DNA from 4 places in the Dendrosporobacter quercicolus genome. Region 2 is predicted to be linked to each of the others. Evidence: riboswitches for the same ligand, from Rfam matches in the RefSeq annotation. Region 2 holds a riboswitch; each other region holds the start of a gene.
What was found. A riboswitch is a leader RNA that binds a small molecule or an ion and turns the genes downstream of it on or off. The one in region 2 is predicted to bind cobalamin.

Region 1 (5,213 bases), on a different contig from region 2:
CTTTCGGAAATCTGCTCTCTGCTGTCATCCCTTTCACCTCGTCTTCAGTTCGCCAGTCCTTCAACCCTGCTGCATGTTCAGCCCCGCTGCATACTGCGGCAATCCTTCGTCTGACCCGGCCTGAAGCCTGCCGTCCAGCGCCTGCACCAGCATGTTGCGCCAGGCTGCAATCAGCCCTGGCAGCGCCGGCCTTACCGGCGGGCAAGCCGGCGCCTCGCTTAACCTTGCCGCCAGTTCCAGCAATTGAACGGCGGCGGGCTGCACCTCCCGCGGCCCTAACAGCCCCCAGTCAAGCTGATCCAGCAGGTGCACATATAATGAAGTATAAATAACAAAACCCGATTGTTTATCCAGCTGATAAAGTTCATCCATAAACAGGGCCTTAGCCACCGGGGACTCAGAACCAGCCCGATACTGAAGCCAAAGTTCCTCTTCGTTGACTCCGTATCGTTTCAGCCGTTTCAGTACACTGTACTGCCGTTCAGGCGATAAACCGCTTTGTCTGAACAGCGCCTCTTTTACCGCTCTTGTTACCGCCCGGCCGATCAGTTCACCCAATTGGGACTGATTGCCGGCCTTCTCAACAACCATGGCTGCGACCGGATTAGCCACAATGATCGTCGAATCGGTTCCCGAACCGGTTGCCAGACCGCTTGAATAGTTGCTGCCGACCATCAGTTCCTGCAAGGCGGCCGCCTTGGCTTCGGTACAGTCGACCAGTGCCTGGGTAAGCGCGCCGGGTGTTAAATCTGCGTCAATGTAGAGCAAAATGTTAATTGTACCAGGCTGATCAAGAACAGCCTTCTCTATGGGCTGGTAGTATTCGGCCGGATCGCCGGCCCGCCCGCCGTTGACCTCCACCCCGCCGGTCACCAGGGCGGTAACGGTTAGCTGTCCGAACCGTTCTTCAGCAATCGCAACATTATCCATTGACGCCGCTGTCGCCATCCCGGTTGCCTTAGCCGGGTCAACGCCAAGCTCGGCGGACACAATCCTCAGGTGTCCTTCATAGTCCGGAGCTTTCATTGTACAGGCCATACCGGCGCCGGGATTACAGTCATGGTTAAATACCGCCGCCAGATCTGTCCGGTAACCGCCATTCAGCACTGATGTGCTGAGAACCTTGCGGGGCCTGTTAAACAATATTAGAATGCTTTTATAAAACCGGTAAGCCACATCCCCGGTTGATAACGTATAAAGTTTCATCCGCCGCTCCTATCCCGTCGCCATTTTCCCTACAGTCAACTCAGCCGCGCTCATCCCTGCAGCGATTCCTGTCCGTCATTGCCAGTCCAGCTCCGGATACGCCGCTCTGGCTACTTCGCGAACGCCATCGACAATATAATGAGAGGCGCTGCTTTGAAACCGGTCAGGCACCGGAATCAGCCTGTCGTTCTTTACGGCTTTTACCGACTGCAGCCCCGGATCGCTCCGGACTTTTTCCCGGTATTGCCCGATATTGTTCCGGCCCGTAGAATCCCACATTGGCATGATCAACACATCTGGATTCACCTTGATCATTTGTTCCTTGGACATCAGATCAAATTTGCCGAGCCCCGCAATCGCCCCGCCATTTCTAACCCCGGCGTATTTACAGATATCATCAAACAAGCTGCCGGTTCCGCCGGTGGCGCCAAGCAGCGAGAACTGAAGGACGATCAGGCGCTTATCCGGTGCAACCCGGTCAACCTGCTGACGGACAGCGGCCAATTCACTGTCCATACCGGCAATTAACTGTTGTCCGGCTGCTTCTTCCCCTACCACCCTGGACAGTTCCCCGATCATTTGTTTTATTTGCTCAATGGTATTGGGAGCATGATACACATATACCGGCAAACCGGCCTGTCTGAGCGTATCAATCAGCTCCTGCGGCTGCCAGTCAGGCACCAGCAGCAAATCCGGCTGCAAGGCAATGAGCTGCTCCGGGTTAGCCCTCACCTTGGTTGCGATGCTTTGGGCCTGTGCGGTAATATTGGAAATCCCCGGGTCATCGGCCAGGTACGTTAAAGCGGCGATTCTTTCCGGCGCAACCAGATGCACAAGCACCTCATCCGTACCAATCGACAGCGAGGCAATTCTTTGCGGTTTATGCGGCAGTTTAAGAGTCTTTCCCTGGCCATCCTGCACCTCATGAGCAGACTGCGGCATATCGGCCGGCCCGCCCTGGAACCCGCCGCAGCCGCTCAATGCTGCAATCAGCAGGAAAACCAGCGCCGCATACCCCAATCGTTTCAATTAACCTTCCTCCTTTAATTGCAGCGCTTTCTGCTGCTGCCTGACTTTGGCCGACCATTCATCCATATTCTTGTTGATAAACTCATGAACCACATAGCGGGGCTGCACATAATCAATGATCCGGCGCACCTCCGGAGAACTAAACGGCAAATGCTCGTCAATTTTTGCTATATGGGCGAAGATATCAGCCGGTTCCGCTGATTTCACCGCCTGCCGGCAGTTTTCTTTCACATATTGGCCGGACAGGGAGCGGTGCAAATGAAGGCCTTTGATATAATGCCGGTATAAACCCAGTTTTTCCACTGTCTCCAGAATATAATCCACGCCCTCGGCTTCCGTGGTCAGTTCCAGGTTCGTGTTCATCAAATGACCGGTATCCAGCATAATGCCGCAATTGCCGTGTTTTACGCCGTCCAACAGCATTGCCGTCAGCTCCTTATCCTCCAGTGTGAGACCCGGCCACCACAAATTTTCAAACAGCAATTCCAGATCTTTTGGAATATCCTCGGCCAAAACGTTGATCACCTCAACTGTCGCAGCGATCACTTCCCTGGAACTGTAGCAAAACTGCCCGTCAAACAGCTCGGACATCCGGGCGTTACAAACGTGAAACACCACATATTTTGCTCCGGCAGTATAGGCCATACGGATATTGTCCCGGTATACCTGCAGCCATTCCGCCCGGGTCGGGCCGCCGTAAAGGCTGCTGATTTCGGCCTGGCTGCCAAACTGGCGGAGCAGCTCAGCCTGATTCCCATGCCAGAAATCAAGCCAGCTGGGCCAAAATCGCAAATGAACGCCATGAATCCATTCCTGGCGATGAACCCGGGCGTCCCAAGGCCCGCAAAACATCATTTCAACTCCATCCAGGCGATGATGGTGTAAAAAGGCCTGAAGGACATCGGCGCTATGGTGAATCAGCTCCGCCTCTGAACAATGATTCGATAAATTAACGAGTTGCAGCATAGCCAGCCTTCCTTTCCCCAGGGCGTGCTTTCAAACTGCCCTAGTTTATCGTACCGTTCGTTGCCTAAAAGCAAGGGGAACTTTTGTCCATGCTTCAGGAAAGGAACAGGGTTTCATCGATCCAGCATTTCCTGTAATTGAATAAAGCTGTTCCATAACCGTTCGGTTAAATGACGCATGCCGCGCAAACCGGCCAATGGCCGGGGATTCAGGATTTCAAAAAGCCTGTCCCTTTAAAACGGCGAAAAGCATCCCCGGCGGGGATGCTTTTATTATTGAACATAAAAGCCCGGTATCAATCAATATACCGGGGCGAAATAAGCACAGCAGCACAACTGCCGATCATGCGCAAATCCCCTCCCCATCTCTCGCAGGTTGTAACGGTGATTGTCATATAGGCAGTTCTCCTGGCTCAGATTCATCGCTTGCCAAACCTTCCCAAAACCTCAGTTTCAGTGGCATTTTTTGGGGTTGCTCATCATTACAGTGGCGGGACCGCGCCGGCATTGCACCGGACTTCCCTATTAAGCCCAACCGGGCACCTACACCAACATATGCAATTGTTCTACTCACGTGTAGTATTACATTTTGAGCAGCGCTTTGTCAAGTCTAAATTCCGGGGCTGTTGTCCCGCTCAGGCGCTAGTGAATTATATACAGCAAGGCATTGACAACCGCAGCCGCAATCGGACTTCCCCCCTGATTGCCCTGGACGACGATATAGGGGACTCTTCCGTCCGGCATCTGCTGTTCTTTGGCTTCACTGGCCCCAACAAACCCCGCCGGCACGCCAATAATCAGCGCCGGACGTTGCTGGTTTCCTCCATGATTGCCGCGGTCTTTGCCGTCAGAGCAACATCACCCCCTTCTGTCATTCCGTCCCGGCCTTGTTCAGACGAAGCAGAAATTCAGGCGTAGTCATTACCTCAACCTGCGGCAGGGCAATAAGCCGCCGGTACAGCGCAGTGGCCCGGCCGCCGGTGAAATCTCGCCCGTCAATAGCGGTATCTTCAATCACCGTCAGCCTGGCCGCTTGAAAAGCCGCCGCCAGGTTGTCGATATTCTGCTGGCCATAGCAAAGATTGGTCAATACCACCCAGTCGGCGCAGGCAACCTTATGCCGGTTGAGGGCTGCAAGCCGCTCGTCAATCGCCCCGAATGCCGGCCCGGCCAGATAATCGACCTGAAAAGCCTCCGCCGCATCCGTATCGCTGTCTCCCTGATGAAACACGCCGCCGCTTAAACAACAGCCTTTTTCATATAAGGACCGCATAATGCCGCCGGCCGAGCCGCCGCCGCCAATAATATGAACGCTCTGACCCGAACACGGCCCGGCTCCCGCCACATAGGTATGAATATCAAGATGCCCGGTCACCTTATTGGTAAATACGGCCGAGTGCAAACCATAGGCGGTTTCCAGGTTTTGAGCCGTGACCACCTGCCGGGGCGTCCCGTCAGCCACCACCCTGCCCTGGGCCAGCAAAATCAGACGGGAGCAAAATTTAGCGGCTAATTTTATGTCGTGCGCCACCAACAGGGCAGTTTTACCCTGCCGGCAGATTGTCTGGCAATGCCGGAAAATTTCCTCTTGGTAAACCAGGTCAAGACTGGCGGTTGGTTCATCTAAAAAAATCAACGGCGTCTCCTGGGCCAGCACCTTCGCCAGGAAAATACGCTGCCGTTCCCCGCCGGAAACTTTATCCACCGGTTTTCCGGCCAGATGCCGTACGCCGGTGAACTCCATGTATTTGCCGGCAATTTGGTAATCTTCCTCCCGTTCGTTCTCCCACCACTGCAGGTAAGGGTAACGTCCGGCCAGAACAACTTCCAGTGCGGTAAAACCAAAAGTCACATTCACGTCCTGCTGCAGATAAGCGATCAGCCGGGCTAACTGCTTGTCCCTCAAACTGCTGACAGGACATTCATTGACTTTAACCGCTCCCGCCGCCACCGGCCATAAGCCGCGCAAACTGCGCAGCAAAGTGCTTTTTCCGGCGCCGTTCGGGCCAATAA
Region 2 (5,213 bases):
ACGCAGCCCGGAGAACGGCGGCGACCAAACCGCTCCACCGGGTCACCTGCGGCCACTCGCCTGGTCAAGTTTCTGGTTAACCTAATAATACGAAGCGGCCGGGCAAGTCAATAAGTTAATAAGGTAAGATTGTTGATGGGGCCGTCGCAGTAAGGAAGCCTAACATTTTTCATGGGCGCTTAAAACTTATGCAACAGTTGCACCAGGTCTGCTAATAAGCCGGTGAAGTAACACAGTAAGAATTTACTCAGCCTTTTACTTAGCAATCAATCTTGCTGCCCAGTTGAATAACAGCGCCGAAAAACGGTCGAAATCGGTTGGCGTTAAATCCGCTTGTTGTTTAAGCAAGATGCCTGTCTGCACAATTTGCCGTTCTTGCGGCCTCAGCACAGGGATAATGTCGGCCTTTTGCTTTATATAGTCTCCTGATTGACTGTAGTAAACGGCCTGTACGGTGAAAGTAGCAAGTTAATACTTGCTGTTGCCTAAGCTCAAAAAGCAAAGCCTGCGCTTTCCGGCCGCTCCACCGCGGGCTTGCCGGATACATGGCAAGCAGGTGTATTTGTTTGAGGAAGAAGGCAAGTGGTTTACAGAGTGAATTGTCCCGGTTGGCATTTTTGCTGACCGGCTTTATTTTTCCACTTACAAAATATGACATTGTTTGTTATGTAATCGGTATAGAATCGAATTAAAACGAATTATGGGAGGAAATGTTGTGAAAATAAGAAAATCAATTGCCTTGTCCTTAATGTTGTTATATTCGATGGGGATGGTTGCTGGCTGCGGAACGAAGGAAACGCCGGCCGCCGTTGCGGAAAAGTACCCGGATAAGCCAATTACGTTGATTGTTCCCTATGCAGCGGGTGGCGCCAATGACATAATGGCTCGGGCAATGCAAAAAGTGGTCCATAAACATTTTGGCCAAAATATCATTATAAAAAATGTGCCCGGCGCCGGCGGGATTTTGGGTTGGAATGAGTTAGTGGAATCAGAAGATGATGGCTATACATTGGGGACAGTGGATACAAGTACATTATTGCAGTCGCTATATGGAGCAACCCCGTATCACTACCCTTCAGCTTTGGATCCACTAGTGCAAATTCTGGAGATGCCGGTTGTTGCGGCTGTTCGCTCCGATTGCCCCTGGAACAGCCTTGCCGAGTTAGTGGATTACGCTAAGCAGAATCCCCACGCTGTTAAATTCGGACATAGCGGGTTAGGCAACGGGACGCATCTTGTCGGAGAAATGGTCGCGCAAAATGCCGGAATTATCTTGGATCAAGTACCTTTTAAAGGTACCTCGGAATCATTGGCCGCGATATTGGGGGGACATGTCCAGGTAATGTTTGCTGCTACTCCTGCCATTCAGGAACATTTGAAAAGCGGTGCAGTAAAAATAATTGGTATTGCCGTAACAAAGCGAATGAGCGACCCGCGTTACGACAACATTCCTACTTTTCAAGAACAGGGCGTAGATGTGGTATTTAGCTTCTTTATTGGCATTGGCGCTCATAAAGGTATGCCGGAGGAAATAAAAGCTAAATTGGTCAGCAGTCTTGATAAAACCGTGAATGACCCCGAGTACATAGAAAATATGAGAACGCTAGGCATAGAAGTCAACTATTTAAACCACGAGGACTTTTTTCAAAGATGGCTTAAAGAAACAAGAAGACTTACGAAAGTAGTCGAAGAATCCGGCATTGCTGAAAAAATAGCGGCGCAGAAAAAGTAAGGTGAAACACATAAATTCCTCCGTAATGTGACCAAACATTTTATTGTGTAAATATATCGGAGATTAGAAAGGCGGCACATCTTTCCGATGAAGGCCCGGTTCAGAGGTAGGCAATGTCTTTAGGCAGGTGGGTCCGCGTCTGGTTCGGTGCGGCTGCGCTAGTATTTCCGAAAAAAGCACGCTCAGCAATGTCCTTGCAGGCATCCGGAATGGAGTTTGCCTTTCCTCCTGTCTCATGGAAGGGCTGCAGGGATTAGGCGACTCCCAACAGCAGCGTAAACGATGTAAGTCAATAAAAGAGTTTGACACATTATTACAAAAAATGCTATTATGAAGCAAACATGGCAAAGCTAAATCAGGGACAACTACATAGTGTTGAGACAGGTGCCCGTCAGGGCTTAATAGGGAAGACCGGTGTAGAGCCGGCGCGGTCCCGCCACTGTAACAGGGAGCAAGGCCAAAGGATGCCACTGAGACCCCGCGTCTTGGGAAGGTTTGGTCAAGCGATGAGCTGGAGCCAGGAGAACTGCCTGTCTGTCAATCACCGTTTTTTACCCACGGCGATGGGGAGGCGATTAGAGTACTGAAAACATTGTACTGTTCTTCCCGGCGGATTCAACGCCGGGATTTTTATTGAGTATAATTTATTGCTTGCGATATCTCCTGCTTCTGGGCAGGGGATTTCTGTTTATTGGATCCAAACGCCGCCGCTCAGCTTTGACAGCCATGATCGTTATTTTCAGTAAAGCAGAATCATTATATTTTTTGAGGTGATCATTGATGAAGCGAATTCCCATCATGAAAGGACAGCTGCTGGCCGCCGCGATTGTATGCGCTGTTGCCGCAGGCTTTACGCCTGCCGCCGCTTATGCACAAGAAACAGCGGAAACGCCAGCCCCGGCCGGAGGGCAAAAAATTTCCGAATATACCATGGACAAAGTAGTGGTCGAAGGCAAACAGGACAGGCCGGACAGCCCGGGGGCCCTGGCCGACGGTTTTGCGCTCAACAGCGGCGGTGTAGGGTTTCTAGGTGAAAAAGCGGTGCTGGAGACGCCGTTTACGCAAACCACTTTGAGCAATAAGACAGTAGAAACCTTCGGCGCTCCCGGCCTGCCGCTTGACAGCATTTTGACCAACAGCCCTTCGGTCCAGGCAGCGGGCAGTGTACTGCATAACGACTTTACCTTCCGCGGTTTTCGCGCCAACGGCACCAGTTCATATGTCAACGGCATTCCCGGCATGTTTACCCAATTCAATGCCCCTACCTTTATGATCGACCGGATTGACCTTATTTCAGGCCCGAACGGCGGCATCAGCGGTACGGGCTCACACTATGAATCCAATGCCGCCGGCGGACTGATCAATTTTGTTGCCAAGAAAGCGCCGGAAGAGGCGCTGACGCGCTATACGCAAACCTTTTCCGGCTACGGCTCGTTTGGCGAGTATCTGGACATCGCCCGGCGCTTCGGCCAAGATAACGCCTGGGGCGTTCGGATCAATACCGAGCTGGTGAACGGCGAAACCTCAATCCACGGTGAAAATATTAAGGCCCGGGGGATTTTTGCCAATATCGATCACCGGGATGAAAAAAGCGCCACCAATATACTAACAGGCTACCGCTATATTGAGGTTGAAGGCGGAATGCGGTGGTTTAAATTAGGTTCTGCCGTCACCAAGCTGCCCAAAGCACCGGAATCAAGCGCCGATTACGGGTTTGATGGGATGGTGAAGGCGTCGCGCGGCTGGATTCTGGCCTTGAACCATGAACAAAAAATAAGTGAGGACTGGAAGGCTTTCTTTAATGGCGGTTTGAACCGCAATAATCTGACCAAAAACGTGAGCGGCGTAAACAGCGCCTTTACGATTAAAAATAACGCCGGCGATTATGACTTATATGTCAATAACGGCGGTACGCCTATGAACACCTATTATGCTCAACTGGGCGCGCAGGGCCGGATTATCGGCGGTGAAGTGCAGCACACCCTGACTCTGGCCCTGGACCATTCCTGGCGCAACCGGAAGTCAGCAACCGGTTATGTCAATAAAACAATCGGCGCCGGCAATATTTATACCGGTTTTGTACAGGAGCGCCTGCCGAACGGGGATTACAGCACCGGCTTGGCGGAAAAGCAAAAACTCTGGGGCTGGTCGGTGGTGGACCAGATTGACTATCAAAAATGGCAGTTCTTAGTAGGCGTGCACAAGCATTTCGCCACTGTGGATTCTTATACCCCGGCCACCGGAAAACGAACCGCCAGCGTGGACAGCGACGCCTTTAGCCCCACCTATGGGGTTGTGTACAAAGCGGCGGACAATCTTTCCGTGTATGCCAGCCACTCGGAGAGCTTTGATAAAGGTACCGTCGTAAGCAACACCTACGTGAATTCCGGCGAGATTTTAGCGCCGGCCAAGACCAAGCAAAACGAAATCGGGATAAAGCATGAGCATGCCGGCATTCTTACGGCCCTCAGCTTCTTCGACATTTCGCAGGCCAACAACATTGAAGTCGCCCTGGCCGGCGACAACAGCAAGAAATATCTGATTCAAGACGGCAAAGACCGGCATAAAGGCGTTGAGCTGTCCGCCAGCGGCAGCCTGAGCGATAAATGGAATGTCATGGGCGGCTTTATGCTGCTTGATGCCAGCCGGGAAAAAACCAAAGGCGGCCAATATGACGGCTATGATGTCAGCGGCCGGGCCAGATGGAACGGCATTATCGCTCTGGAATATCAGGCCGATGAGAAGCTGGGCCTTGTCGGGCGGGCCAGGTATACCGGCAAATCAACCATCAATGATGAGAAAATTGCCGTTCCCGGTTATACGACCTTTGATCTGGGCCTGAATTATAAGACCGTGCTTGCGCGTACTCCGGCGGTATTCAGCCTGATGTGCTACAATCTGACCAATAAGGATTATTGGATGGCGTCCCGCGGCGATCAGCTTTATGTGTCAAGGCCGCGCACTGTTGTGTTGTCCGCCCGGTTTGACCTGTAAGGAGCGGTGTGAAATGCAGGAGAATTTATTTGCCAGGGGGCGGTGCCACAGCCATCAACAGGCAGTCTGGCTGCTCCTCATGCTCGGCCTGGCGATTATGCTGGCGGGCTGCGCCGGCAATACTCAGTCCCAAGCCGGCCCGGCCGGGGAAATTGTGCTTGCATCGGCCAGAGACCTGACTCCCGGCAGTAAGGATCCCTATTATACCAGCGTGATCCTGCAGGTGTGGGAACCCCTCGTCGGCATCGGCGAAGACGGCCGGCCCGCACCCGGATTAGCAAAAAAATGGTCGCATTCCGCCAATTACCGGGAATGGATTTTGGAGCTGGCGGAAGGCGTAACCTTTCATGACGGCACGCAATTTAACGCTGACGCGGTGGTCCGTAATTTCGAACGGTATCGCCGCATAACACCCAGGGTATCGACTTTTTATGCTTTTGATATTGACGGGATTTATCCCGGCTTGCAGCAGGTCGCAGCTATTGGC
Region 3 (5,213 bases), on a different contig from region 2:
GGTCTTAGCGGCGGCTGCCGCACCAGGCAGGCGAATATTAATTCAAACCAGGCCTGCAGACAGTCCTGCAGCTTGGGGCTTGGGATGACCGGACAGCAAACGCAGCACCTGGCGGCAACGGCTGCAATCAGCTCCTGCCCCGCAGCTTGCACCTGCCCGGCTGGCAGCAGTCCCCACAGCTGCTGGTCCAGCAAATGAATATACAGGGAGGAATAGGCCAGCAATGCCGGGTTTCCGTCCAGACGGTCCCACAACGCTTGAAAGCGGGCTTTTTCGGCCGGCCGGCCGGTCCAGGACGCATATTGCCGCCAGAGAAATTCATCAGTAAAGCCAAATCGTTGAAATCTTTGGCGAAGGCTGCGCTGGCTTTGCGGCGATATGCCGCCCTGTTTAACCAAGGCCTCCTGTACCGCCTGTTTAACCGCCTGACCAATTAACTCTCCCAGCTTGGAATGCTTGCCGGCAGTTTCCAGATACAGGGGTGAAACAGCATTGGCCAAAACCATGGTTTGATCTGCGCCTGTCCCGGTTGCCAGACCGCAGGAATACACGCTGTCGGCCATAAGCTCCTGCAGTGCGGCTGTTTTGGCCTCGCTGCAGGTAACCAGTGCCCTGGCAACGGTTCCCGGCGGCATATCGGCATCCAATAGCAGAATAATGTTCACCGGCCCTGCCTGCCGCCGGCATTGTTCAGCGTTGCGCGGCAGGGAGCCGGCCCGGACGGCGCTTGGCTCTATACCGGCGATGACCATTGCCGTTACAATAAGCGTTTGAAACTGTTTAACCGCAATGGCGGTGTTCTCCATTGACCCGGAGGTGCCCATTGCGGCAGTCCGGCCGGGATCAAGGGCCAGGGCGGCGGCCAAAGACCGTAGCCAGGCCCTGGATTTTTCAGCTTGCCCGGAACCATCGCCGTTCTCTACCAAAGCCTGGTGATAATGAAGCACCCCCTGTAGATCCTCGCGATAACCGCCGTTCAGTTGTGAAGTGCTTAATACCTTGCGCGCCTTATTAAATTTAATGGCAACAGTCTCATAAACTTTGTTCCATACAACACTATCGCCGGTTGATAAAGTATGCAAGGTAACTTCCGCCGCGTCACTCAACCCGATCACCTCACCTGATGCCCACCGGCCTTAACTGCAAGCAGCCTTAAGCCGGCCGGTTAGTGCTTATGGCAGTGTTTGCCGGAAATGGCGTCCCTTAGATGCTGGAGATAAATATCCTGAATGAGCTCATTTTCCCCCAGGCCTTTCAGTAGCACATCCACCTTAAATCCTGCCTGCGCCAGGCGGGACTTGGCCGATTCATCGTCTTCACCGGCCATATCATTTTTAGCATGATCGCCCGCTACCAGCATGAATGGCGCCAGCCGGACATTGCGGATTTTATGTTCTTTAAGCTTTTCAATCACACCTTCCAAAGCCGGAAAGCCCTCGACTGTATACACAAAAGTTCTCTCCAGGCCGGCCTCGGCAAACTTAAGCTGTAAAACAGCATAAGCGGCATTGGCCGGATGAGTTCCGCCATGTCCCATAAATACCAGCGCATCCGCTTCTCCGGCTGGCGGCAGTTGCTTGGCGACAGCCGCCAGCACCGTCAAATAATCATCAGGCTGGTCTTCCTGCCCCATATAGTACAGCAGCGGCCGGCCAATCCTTATTTTTGCAAACGTTTTATTATGGGCATACCTGACCACAAGCCGCCTGATCTTTTCGTATTCTTCCCCGGCTACGACATGCAGCGGCTGAACATATACCTCGGTGTAACCCTCGGCCAGCAATTTTTCCAGCGCCTGCTCTTCCGTATCAACGTGCAGCCCGGCCCGGTCCGCCAGCCTTTTAATCACCATCCGGGAAGTAAACGCCCGCCGGACTTCAAAATCCGGAAAATGCGTCCTGATTTTGTCCTCAATAGCCGCAATGTTTAATTGTAGTGTATCCAGATAAGTAGTTCCAAAACTAACCACCAAAATAGCTTTTTTCATTGTCCTGCAATTGCCTCCTTATCTGCTGTAAGCTGAGGCGAAAACACCCCCGGCCTGCTGTAAATCAAGTTAGAATTTATACTTACGATTGATTGCCTTGTTGCAAAGACTATGCCGTCGTACAGATAAAAATCCCGACGTGAATTCACGCCGGGATGGAAGTAGTACAAAACAGTACGCCTAATCCCCTCCCTATCGCTCGCAGGTCAAACGGTGATTGACATATAGGCAGTTCTCCTGACTCTGGATCATCACATAGTGCAGCCTTCCCAAGACTGAAGTCTCAGTGGCATCTGTTACACCTGCTTCCCATTACAGTGGCGGGACCGCGCCGGTTTTTCACCGGTCTTCCCTATTAAGCCCTGACGGGCACCTATACCAACATATGAAGTTTTTGCTATGTCAAGTATTGCATAACCTGCTGCATTTTGTCAATATTGTAAATTCCCCCTCGTCTGGCGGGCCAAACAAAAAACCCCAGGGCATTGCTGCACACTGGAGTTTGATGTCATATCCGGACAAATCGTATTCCGCCAGCAGTTGTCCTGCGCTTTGCCAAGTTTGGTTCAGCCAGGTTATTTGCTATGGCCGCCCTCTTGCTCAAACGCACGGATAAGCTGCTGTACTGCCATAGTCGCGGAAATCCGTCCCTCTACCACCTGATTTTCAATTCCGGCCTTTAACGCAAGGACATTGGGGTTTTGAAAGAACAAGCCCCGCAGATGTTCTTCGACCATCGTATAGACCCAGGATAAGGTCTGTTTACGGCGTCTGCCGGTGAAAACGCCTGAGCCTTGCGTAGCCTGCCTGAATTTCTCTACAACATCCCAGATATCCGCAATGCCTTCACCGGTCAAGGACGAGCAGGTATACGCATGGGTTGCCCAGCCTTCGGTAGCGGGGCGCAGATAATGCAAAATCCGTTCATAATCAGCTCTGGCAACCAGCGCCCGCTGCTTATTATCTCCATCGGCCTTATTGATCAGAATGGCGTCCGCCAGCTCCATAACGCCCTTTTTCATGCCCTGCAATTCATCGCCGGCCCCGGTAAGAACCATCAGCAGAAAAAAGTCCACCATGGAACGGACAGTCGTTTCGCTCTGTCCGACCCCCACTGTCTCGACCAAAATAACATCAAAGCCGGCCGCTTCGCAAAGCAGCAGGGTTTCCCGGCTCTTGCGGGTAACGCCGCCCAGCGTTCCGCTGGAGGGAGACGGCCGGATAAAGGCTTGCGGCTGCTTGGCTAGAATCTCCATCCGGGTCTTATCGCCCAGAATGCTGCCTTTGGTGACCGTACTGCTCGGATCAACAGCCAATACCGCCACTTTATTGCCCTGCTCGCACAACCGGCAGCCCAATGCCTCGATAAACGTACTTTTGCCTGCCCCCGGCACGCCGGTAATGCCGACCCGAACCGACTTGCCGGTATGAGGCAGCAATTCCTTCAGCACCTGCTGCGCTATTTCAAAATGGGCCGGTGCATTACTCTCAATTAAAGTGATCGCCCGGGATAGAATCATCCGGTTACCGCTCAGTACTCCCTGGACATACTCATCCACTGATAAAATGCGCCTTCTGACTACTGGCGCAGGCTTTCCAGCTGACGCTGTCTTACTATCCGGCATACCATCATGCCCCCCGTCCACTCCGGTCATGACCCGGCAGGCAAAGGCGTCGTCGGACTTTTTTGGCGCCCATTCCGGTTTGTAAGTGCTATGGCTCATGTGTCTATTCCTCGTTAATGCGCACAAACAGCTCGTCTAGAATTCTTTTGGCTGCTACCGGAATAATCGTACCAGGCCCAAAAATCGCTGCTGCGCCATGTTCTCTTAAATAATCGTAATCCTGCGCCGGAATAACGCCGCCGGCTACCACCATAATATCGTCGCGGCCCCGTTTTTTCAGTTCTTCCACCAGCTGCGGCAGCAGCGTTTTATGGCCGGCCGCCAGAGAGCTCATACCGACAATATGCACATCATTATCCACTGCATCCTGGGCGGTTTCCTCCGGTGTCTGGAATAAAGGCCCGATATCCACGTCAAAGCCCATATCGGCAAAGGCTGTGGCAATTACCTTTGCGCCCCGGTCATGACCGTCCTGCCCCATTTTGGCAATCATAATCCGCGGACGGCGCCCTTCCTGCAGTTCAAACTTGTCCGTCAGTTCCCGGACCTCGGCAATAATGGTTTCATCGGCAAACTCACTGCTGTACACCCCGGAAATTGACCGGATGATCGCTTTATGACGGCCGGCCACCTTTTCTACGGCGTCTGAGATTTCGCCAAGGCTGGCGCGGGCGCGGGCCGCTTCCAAAGCAATTTCCAGCAAATTCCCTTCTCCTGTTTCCATCGACTTGGTAATGGCATTCAGCCAGTACTTCACATCATCCTCGTTCCGGATTGCCCGCAGTTTTTCCAGCCGCTGGATCTGCGACAGCCGTACCGCGGTATTGTCAACTTCCAGGATATCCAGCGGATCTTCTTTCTCCAGCCGGTACCGGTTAACCCCGACAATCATTTCCTCGCCGGAATCAATATGCGCCTGCCGGCGGGCTGCAGCTTCCTCAATGCGCATTTTAGGCAGGCCGGTGTCAATGGCTTTGGCCATGCCGCCCAGCCCCTCCACTTCCTGGATGTGCGCCCAGGCCCGGCGAATAAGCTCGTCGGTCAGCGCTTCTACATAATACGAGCCGCCCCAGGGATCAACAACCTTGCAAACTTTGGTTTCATCCTGAATATACAACTGCGTATTCCGGGCAATACGCGCCGAAAAGTCGGTCGGCAGGGCAATCGCCTCATCCAGCGCATTGGTATGCAGCGACTGGGTGTGGCCAAGTGCGGCCGCCATGGCTTCGATGCAGGTACGCCCGACATTATTGAACGGATCCTGCTCGGTCAGGCTCCAGCCGGAGGTCTGCGAATGCGTGCGCAGGGCCATTGATTTTGGATTCTTGGGATCAAACTGCTTCACGATTTTAGCCCACAGCATCCGCCCGGCGCGCATTTTAGCCACTTCCATGAAATAATTCTTGCCGATTGCCCAGAAGAAGGACAGCCGCGGCGCAAACGCGTCAATGCCTAAACCGGCCGCAATCCCGGTACGGATATATTCCAGACCGTCGGCCAGGGTATACCCTAGTTCAATATCGGCGGTAGCGCCCGCCTCCTGCATATGATAGCCGGAAATACTAATACTGTTGAACTTTGGCATATTTTGTGAGGTATAG
Region 4 (5,213 bases), on a different contig from region 2:
CCGGAAGCATTCCATGTAGTCTGAGCATCAATACCGTATTCGGCAAATTTATATCGTTCGCTATTGCTATGGTTGGCACTGGCTGTATTCAGACTGGTATATTTGTCATAATCACGTTGCTGAAGATTGCTGTAAATCCCTACATCCCAGCGCGCACCGTCATAATGAAGCCGCAAATAATCTTTTGTGTCTTCATATTGAGAGGCCTGCTTCCTGGTATTCCAGTCAAAATTGGGCTTTGACCCGGCATATTGCTCAAAGCTGTATTCGTTTTCAATATGGCCGTGCGTAAAGCTCCATTGCTCATTGAGTTGATACGACCACTGAAAAGAACGCTTTTCGCTGCCGCCGGTGCCATAACCTGATGCCGATAATCTTTTAACCCGGTCCATTTCCTGCATTGCGCCTATAATACTGAATTGATCCGCCTGTAGAGAAATAGAATGATTCTTCTGCCCAAAATTCCCCTGGGAATAGGCAATACTATTGTTCGCGGTTTTTTTCGTGATTACGTTGATCACCCCGCCAAAGGCCTCACTGCCATATAAAACAGAAGCTGCTCCTTTCAATATTTCAACCCGTTCCACATTTTGCAGCGGAATATCCTCCAGGTTATAATTCCCGTCCATATTCATTTTAACGCCGTTAACTAATATTAATGTCCCTTTTTCCGAGCCGCGAATTACTGCCTTTGATGTCATACCGGCCCAGGATTGCCCGCCGGGGCCCATAGAATGATAAATCATTCCTTCCGTAAATTTTATCGCCTCAAGTACGTTGGCGGCTCCCGTGCTTTTCAGCTGCTCCTCTGTATAAATATTGACATAGGCCGGAGTCTCCAAATCTTTTGATTCCACTCTAAGCGCCGTCACGATTACCTCGTCTAAATTAAACTCCGCCGCCTCGCTGGCAAAACTACAGGCTGGTTGACCCAATATTCCTACAACCAGTCCCAGTAAAAATTTTTTCTTCACGTTTAAATTCATCGTCTCTCTCCCTCTGTCACAATACAAAAAATGCTTACCTGCCTGTTACGTCATTCCTGAAAATAAACCCGGTATGTGATCAGCGCATAAAAAAACCTCCCTGTATTAAGGGGAGGTTTGTACACATTGATTTTCGCATAAATAAATCCCGGCGTAAATTTACGCCGGGACGAAATAAGCACAATAAAACTGCACAAATCCCCTCCCCATCGCTCGCGGGTCAAACGGTGATTGCTATACAGGCAGTTCTCCTGGCTCTAGTTCATTGCTCATCCGCACCTTCCCAAGACCCATGGCCTCAGTGGCATATCCGGACTAGCTCCCTATTACAGTGGCGGGACCGCGCCGGCCTTTAACCGGTCTTCCCTATTAAGCCCTCTGCGGGCACCTATACCAAATATAAAATTTTCACTTTATATGAGAATTATGGCATAATAAGGCTGATTTTGCAATATCTATGGCGGAATTTGTCCTCTGCAAACCGCAATTCAAGCTTGCTTTACAGTCCCATTCCCAGCATTACCAGGATAATAACCGGAATAACCATAACCAAAATAGCATTAAGCGATAAGCGAAAATACCAGTGAATCCCGATAATCACAGCGCAGGAAAACAGGGCCAGCAGCTCGGAAGCCACTACAATGCTGCCTGTCAGAATGTATTGATAATAAACATAAACTGTCATGATTGCCGCAACCACCGCTATAACCGATAAATCCGGCCAGTGCTTTATATTCCAGTCAGCTACCCGTAAAAAAATAAAAATGCTTGCCAAACTGATCAAATGAACCACGGCTTCTCTTAACAGCCAGGCCAATTCATTCACACTAAACATAATATCTCCTTTAAGTTAGGGTTCAACCTTATCATTTCTAATCATAATAAAAAGCATTCGCTGCGAATGCTTTTTGGCATAACGTAAAAATCCGGCGTTTTTAAACACGCCGAATCGAAATAAGCATATATTAAAACTATGCAAATCCCCTTCCCATCGCTCGCAGGTCAAACGGTGACTGATGTATAGGCAGTTCTCCCGGCTATGGATCATTGCTCATCCAAACCTTCCCAAGCTAAATCTCAGTGGCATTCTCTTGGACTGCTCTGCCATTACCGTGGCGGGACCGCGCGCCGGCCCTTCGCCGTTTTTCCCTATTAAGCCCTCTGCGGGCGCCTATACCGAAATTTAATTTGTTGTTACGGGTTAATCTTATCCAACAAGGTTTCATTTGTCAAGTGCATCTTGCAGTATTCCAAAAAAGGACACTGTCCCTGTCTACGATACTCCTTAACTAAGAATGCAGCAACTTTTTGAATCGATAAAACAAAAACCCCGACCGGATGACATAATCAATCAGATTTACCAGCCAGGCGCCGGCAATCCCCAGCTCAAAGATAAAGCAAAGCACATATATGCCAATAACGCGAATTAGCCAAATACCGGAAATCGTACTGTACATCGGACTCTTGGTATCGCCGGCGCCCTGCAGCGCGCCGGCGATTACCAGGCTGACTGCAATAAACGGCTGGGCAAAGGCGTCAATTCTCAGTCCGATGGTCACCATGTCAATGACATTTTGATCGTTGGTAAACCAGGCGCCGGCCATGGCCGCAAAAATAAAATAAATAACCCCGATCACTCCCATAAAGACAGCGGCAAGCCCCATGATGACAATGCCATAGCGGTAGGCATCCTGCTTGCGGTCAGCGCCAACATGGTTGCCGACAATCGTTGTCGCCGCAACCGCCAGACCGTATCCCGGCATAAATGAGAACTGAGAAATATTTCCGCCAAAAATAAAGGAGGAGTAGGCATCTGTTCCCAGCCGGACAATGAGTCCGGCATAAAACAGCTGCCCTAACCGCATAATCAAACGTTCGGCAACTGCCGGGCCGGATATCTGCAGCAACGGCCGGGTAAATTGACCAGCCCAGCCCTGAGCTAAGGAAAAAGCCACCTTGGATTTTTGAATATAAGCATAAAGCGCCGCAACACCAGCCAGCCGTGAAATCGTTGTGGCCCAGGCAGCGCCGGCAATTCCCCAGCCCTCCCATTCCCCGCTTCCAAAGATCAGCAGATAGGCCAGCGCAATATGCAGCAAATTAACCCACACGCCAACCTTCATTGGGGATGTCGTATCACTGGCGCTGCGCAGAATATTGCCAAATATCGTCATCAGGGAAATAAGCACCGATGGTATTGCGACAATCTGAAAATACGTTACCCCCGCGGCCATCACATCAGGCTCGGTCCCCATATAGCGCAGCAACGGTTCAGCAAACAATAAGGTGACCACGCCGGCGAACAAGCCTAAAAAAATCGCCAGCCAGGTTGACTGCCTGGCAATAGCGCTGGCCCTGACAATATCCCCCGCCCCGATACAGCGGGCAATGAGCGAAGACGCCCCGATTCCCATCGCCATAAATACTGCAATATAAATAGCTACAATAGCGTTTGTTACGCCAACGGCGGCAACTTCGTGCAAGCCGATTTTCGCGACAAAGAGCGTATCAACAAAGCCGACGACCGTCAGCAGAAAGTTTTCAATTACGGTTGGAACAGCCAGCGCCAATACCACTCTGACTTTCTCTCTCCATGTAGTTCCGGCACCCGCTTCAGGCATGTGCAAATCTCCTGTCAGTTGATCCTCGTTATTTTTCCATCAATTACCGCCATTTCATTATATCCCCCCTCGGGGGATATTTCAAGCAGAAATTAATTGCTTAAGCTTCAAATAACGACAGACATAAACCATTCAGTTATTGACCCATTTCACCGGAATGGCTGCTACGGCCGGCCGGACAGCCGCCAAACGGTATTACTGAAGCCAGCAATTGCCTGGCGTAGTCATTTTTCGCCTCAAATAACCGCGAGCTGGCAAGTTCTTCGACAATCATACCCTGATAAAGAAACAATACACGATTACATAAATTGGTAATTGTCTGCAGGTCATGGGCAATAAACAAATAGGTAAGATTCAGCTCAGCCTTTAACCCCTTAAGCAATTCCAGTATCTGCGCCTGCACAGATACATCCAGAGAGCTTAAGGCCTCATCCAGCACCAGGAAACGCGGCCGGGTGGAAATGGCGCGGGCCAGGCAGACCCGCTGCAATTGGCCGCCGCTAAGTTCGTGAGGATACCGGCCCAGCAGCGCGGCCGGCAAGCCGACCTTATCCAGCAGCGCCGTAACTACGGCCCTCGCAGGCTTATTCAGCATAACCAGCGGCTCAGCAATGATTTCCTCCACCGTAAACCGGGGATTGGCTGAAGTGGTATAATCCTGGAAAACCACACTCATTTGACCGGGATGGCTGCTGCGCCAACTGCGAACGCCTTGGTTTTCAATGGTGATTTCGCCGCTGTCGGGCTGCTCCAGACCAAGAACCAAACGGCTCAATGTACTTTTGCCGCTGCCACTTTCTCCAATCAGGCCGACACACTCTCCCGGCCTGATTGTAAAAGAAATGCCTTGCAGGATTATTTGCCGTTTACGTCCCCAGCCGATCCCGGGCCTGGCATAACTCTTTACGATGTTTTTTACAGTCAGCATGATATTTTGCACCTCCGGATCATTGCATCCCGGAAAGGTTTGGTCAGTGCAATCCGGGTATCAACCAGGTAGCGGGTATATTCATGCTGCGGGTTGTAAAAAACCTGCGCCGCAGCCCCGTATTCCACCCTCTCGCCATTTTGCATGACCAGCACCTGCTGGGCCAGCTTCTCCACAACACCCAGGTCATGAGAAACAAAAATAATTGCCGTCCCGGTAACCGCCTGCAATCGCCGGAACTCATCAACCACTTCCCGCTGATTGATAGAATCCAGCGCAGTTGTCGGTTCGTCGGCAATGACAATATCCGGTCTAACTGCCAGCGCCAGGGCAATCATGCAGCGCTGCAGCATCCCGCCGGATAGTTGGTGAGGATATTTCTGCATTACACCGGCAGGGTCACGGATACACATTTTCTCCAGCGCTTCTAACGCAGCAGACTGAGCCTGCCGTCTATCCCAGGACAGTGTTTCCCGCAAGGTTTCAATCAGTTGATCACCCATTGTATATAACGGGTCAAACGCCGTCATGGCATCCTGCAGAATCATACAGATGCGCTTCGCGCGAATTTGACGCAGTTTCTCAGCCGGTGCGGCCAATAGGCTGCTTCCGGCAAACCGGACATCTCCCGTAGTCTCCAGCCAGGGATTGGTCAAACCAATCAAGGCCTTGCAAGTA

Region 1: linked by a shared signal. The riboswitch ahead of BLR06_RS07715 (sugar phosphate isomerase/epimerase family protein) and the one ahead of BLR06_RS18820 (TonB-dependent receptor) in region 2 are both predicted to bind cobalamin.
Region 3: linked by a shared signal. The riboswitch ahead of BLR06_RS07565 (sirohydrochlorin cobaltochelatase) and the one ahead of BLR06_RS18820 (TonB-dependent receptor) in region 2 are both predicted to bind cobalamin.
Region 4: linked by a shared signal. The riboswitch ahead of BLR06_RS07690 (hypothetical protein) and the one ahead of BLR06_RS18820 (TonB-dependent receptor) in region 2 are both predicted to bind cobalamin.

The regions. Positions count from the first base shown of each region.
Region 1 is NZ_FNHB01000002.1:356,419-361,631, reverse strand. Features, by position in the region: gene BLR06_RS07730 (energy transducer TonB) at 1-64, opposite strand, end outside; gene BLR06_RS07725 (adenosylcobinamide amidohydrolase) at 61-1,206, opposite strand; gene BLR06_RS07720 (ABC transporter substrate-binding protein) at 1,282-2,235, opposite strand; gene BLR06_RS07715 (sugar phosphate isomerase/epimerase family protein) at 2,236-3,201, opposite strand; cobalamin riboswitch at 3,582-3,762, opposite strand; partial or broken gene BLR06_RS19215 (precorrin-8X methylmutase) at 3,843-4,010, opposite strand; gene BLR06_RS07705 (ABC transporter ATP-binding protein) at 4,072-5,213, opposite strand, start outside.
Region 2 is NZ_FNHB01000020.1:3,607-8,819, forward strand. Features, by position in the region: gene BLR06_RS18815 (Bug family tripartite tricarboxylate transporter substrate binding protein) at 716-1,732, shown strand; cobalamin riboswitch at 2,098-2,280, shown strand; gene BLR06_RS18820 (TonB-dependent receptor) at 2,513-4,726, shown strand; gene BLR06_RS18825 (ABC transporter substrate-binding protein) at 4,740-5,213, shown strand, end outside.
Region 3 is NZ_FNHB01000002.1:321,346-326,558, reverse strand. Features, by position in the region: gene BLR06_RS07570 (adenosylcobinamide amidohydrolase) at 1-1,106, opposite strand, end outside; gene BLR06_RS07565 (sirohydrochlorin cobaltochelatase) at 1,166-1,987, opposite strand; cobalamin riboswitch at 2,198-2,379, opposite strand; gene meaB (methylmalonyl Co-A mutase-associated GTPase MeaB) at 2,563-3,711, opposite strand; gene scpA (methylmalonyl-CoA mutase) at 3,716-5,213, opposite strand, start outside.
Region 4 is NZ_FNHB01000002.1:348,917-354,129, reverse strand. Features, by position in the region: gene BLR06_RS07695 (TonB-dependent receptor plug domain-containing protein) at 1-986, opposite strand, end outside; cobalamin riboswitch at 1,211-1,393, opposite strand; gene BLR06_RS07690 (hypothetical protein) at 1,486-1,821, opposite strand; cobalamin riboswitch at 1,993-2,176, opposite strand; gene BLR06_RS07685 (MATE family efflux transporter) at 2,276-3,607, opposite strand; gene BLR06_RS07680 (ABC transporter ATP-binding protein) at 3,744-4,535, opposite strand; gene BLR06_RS07675 (ABC transporter ATP-binding protein) at 4,529-5,213, opposite strand, start outside.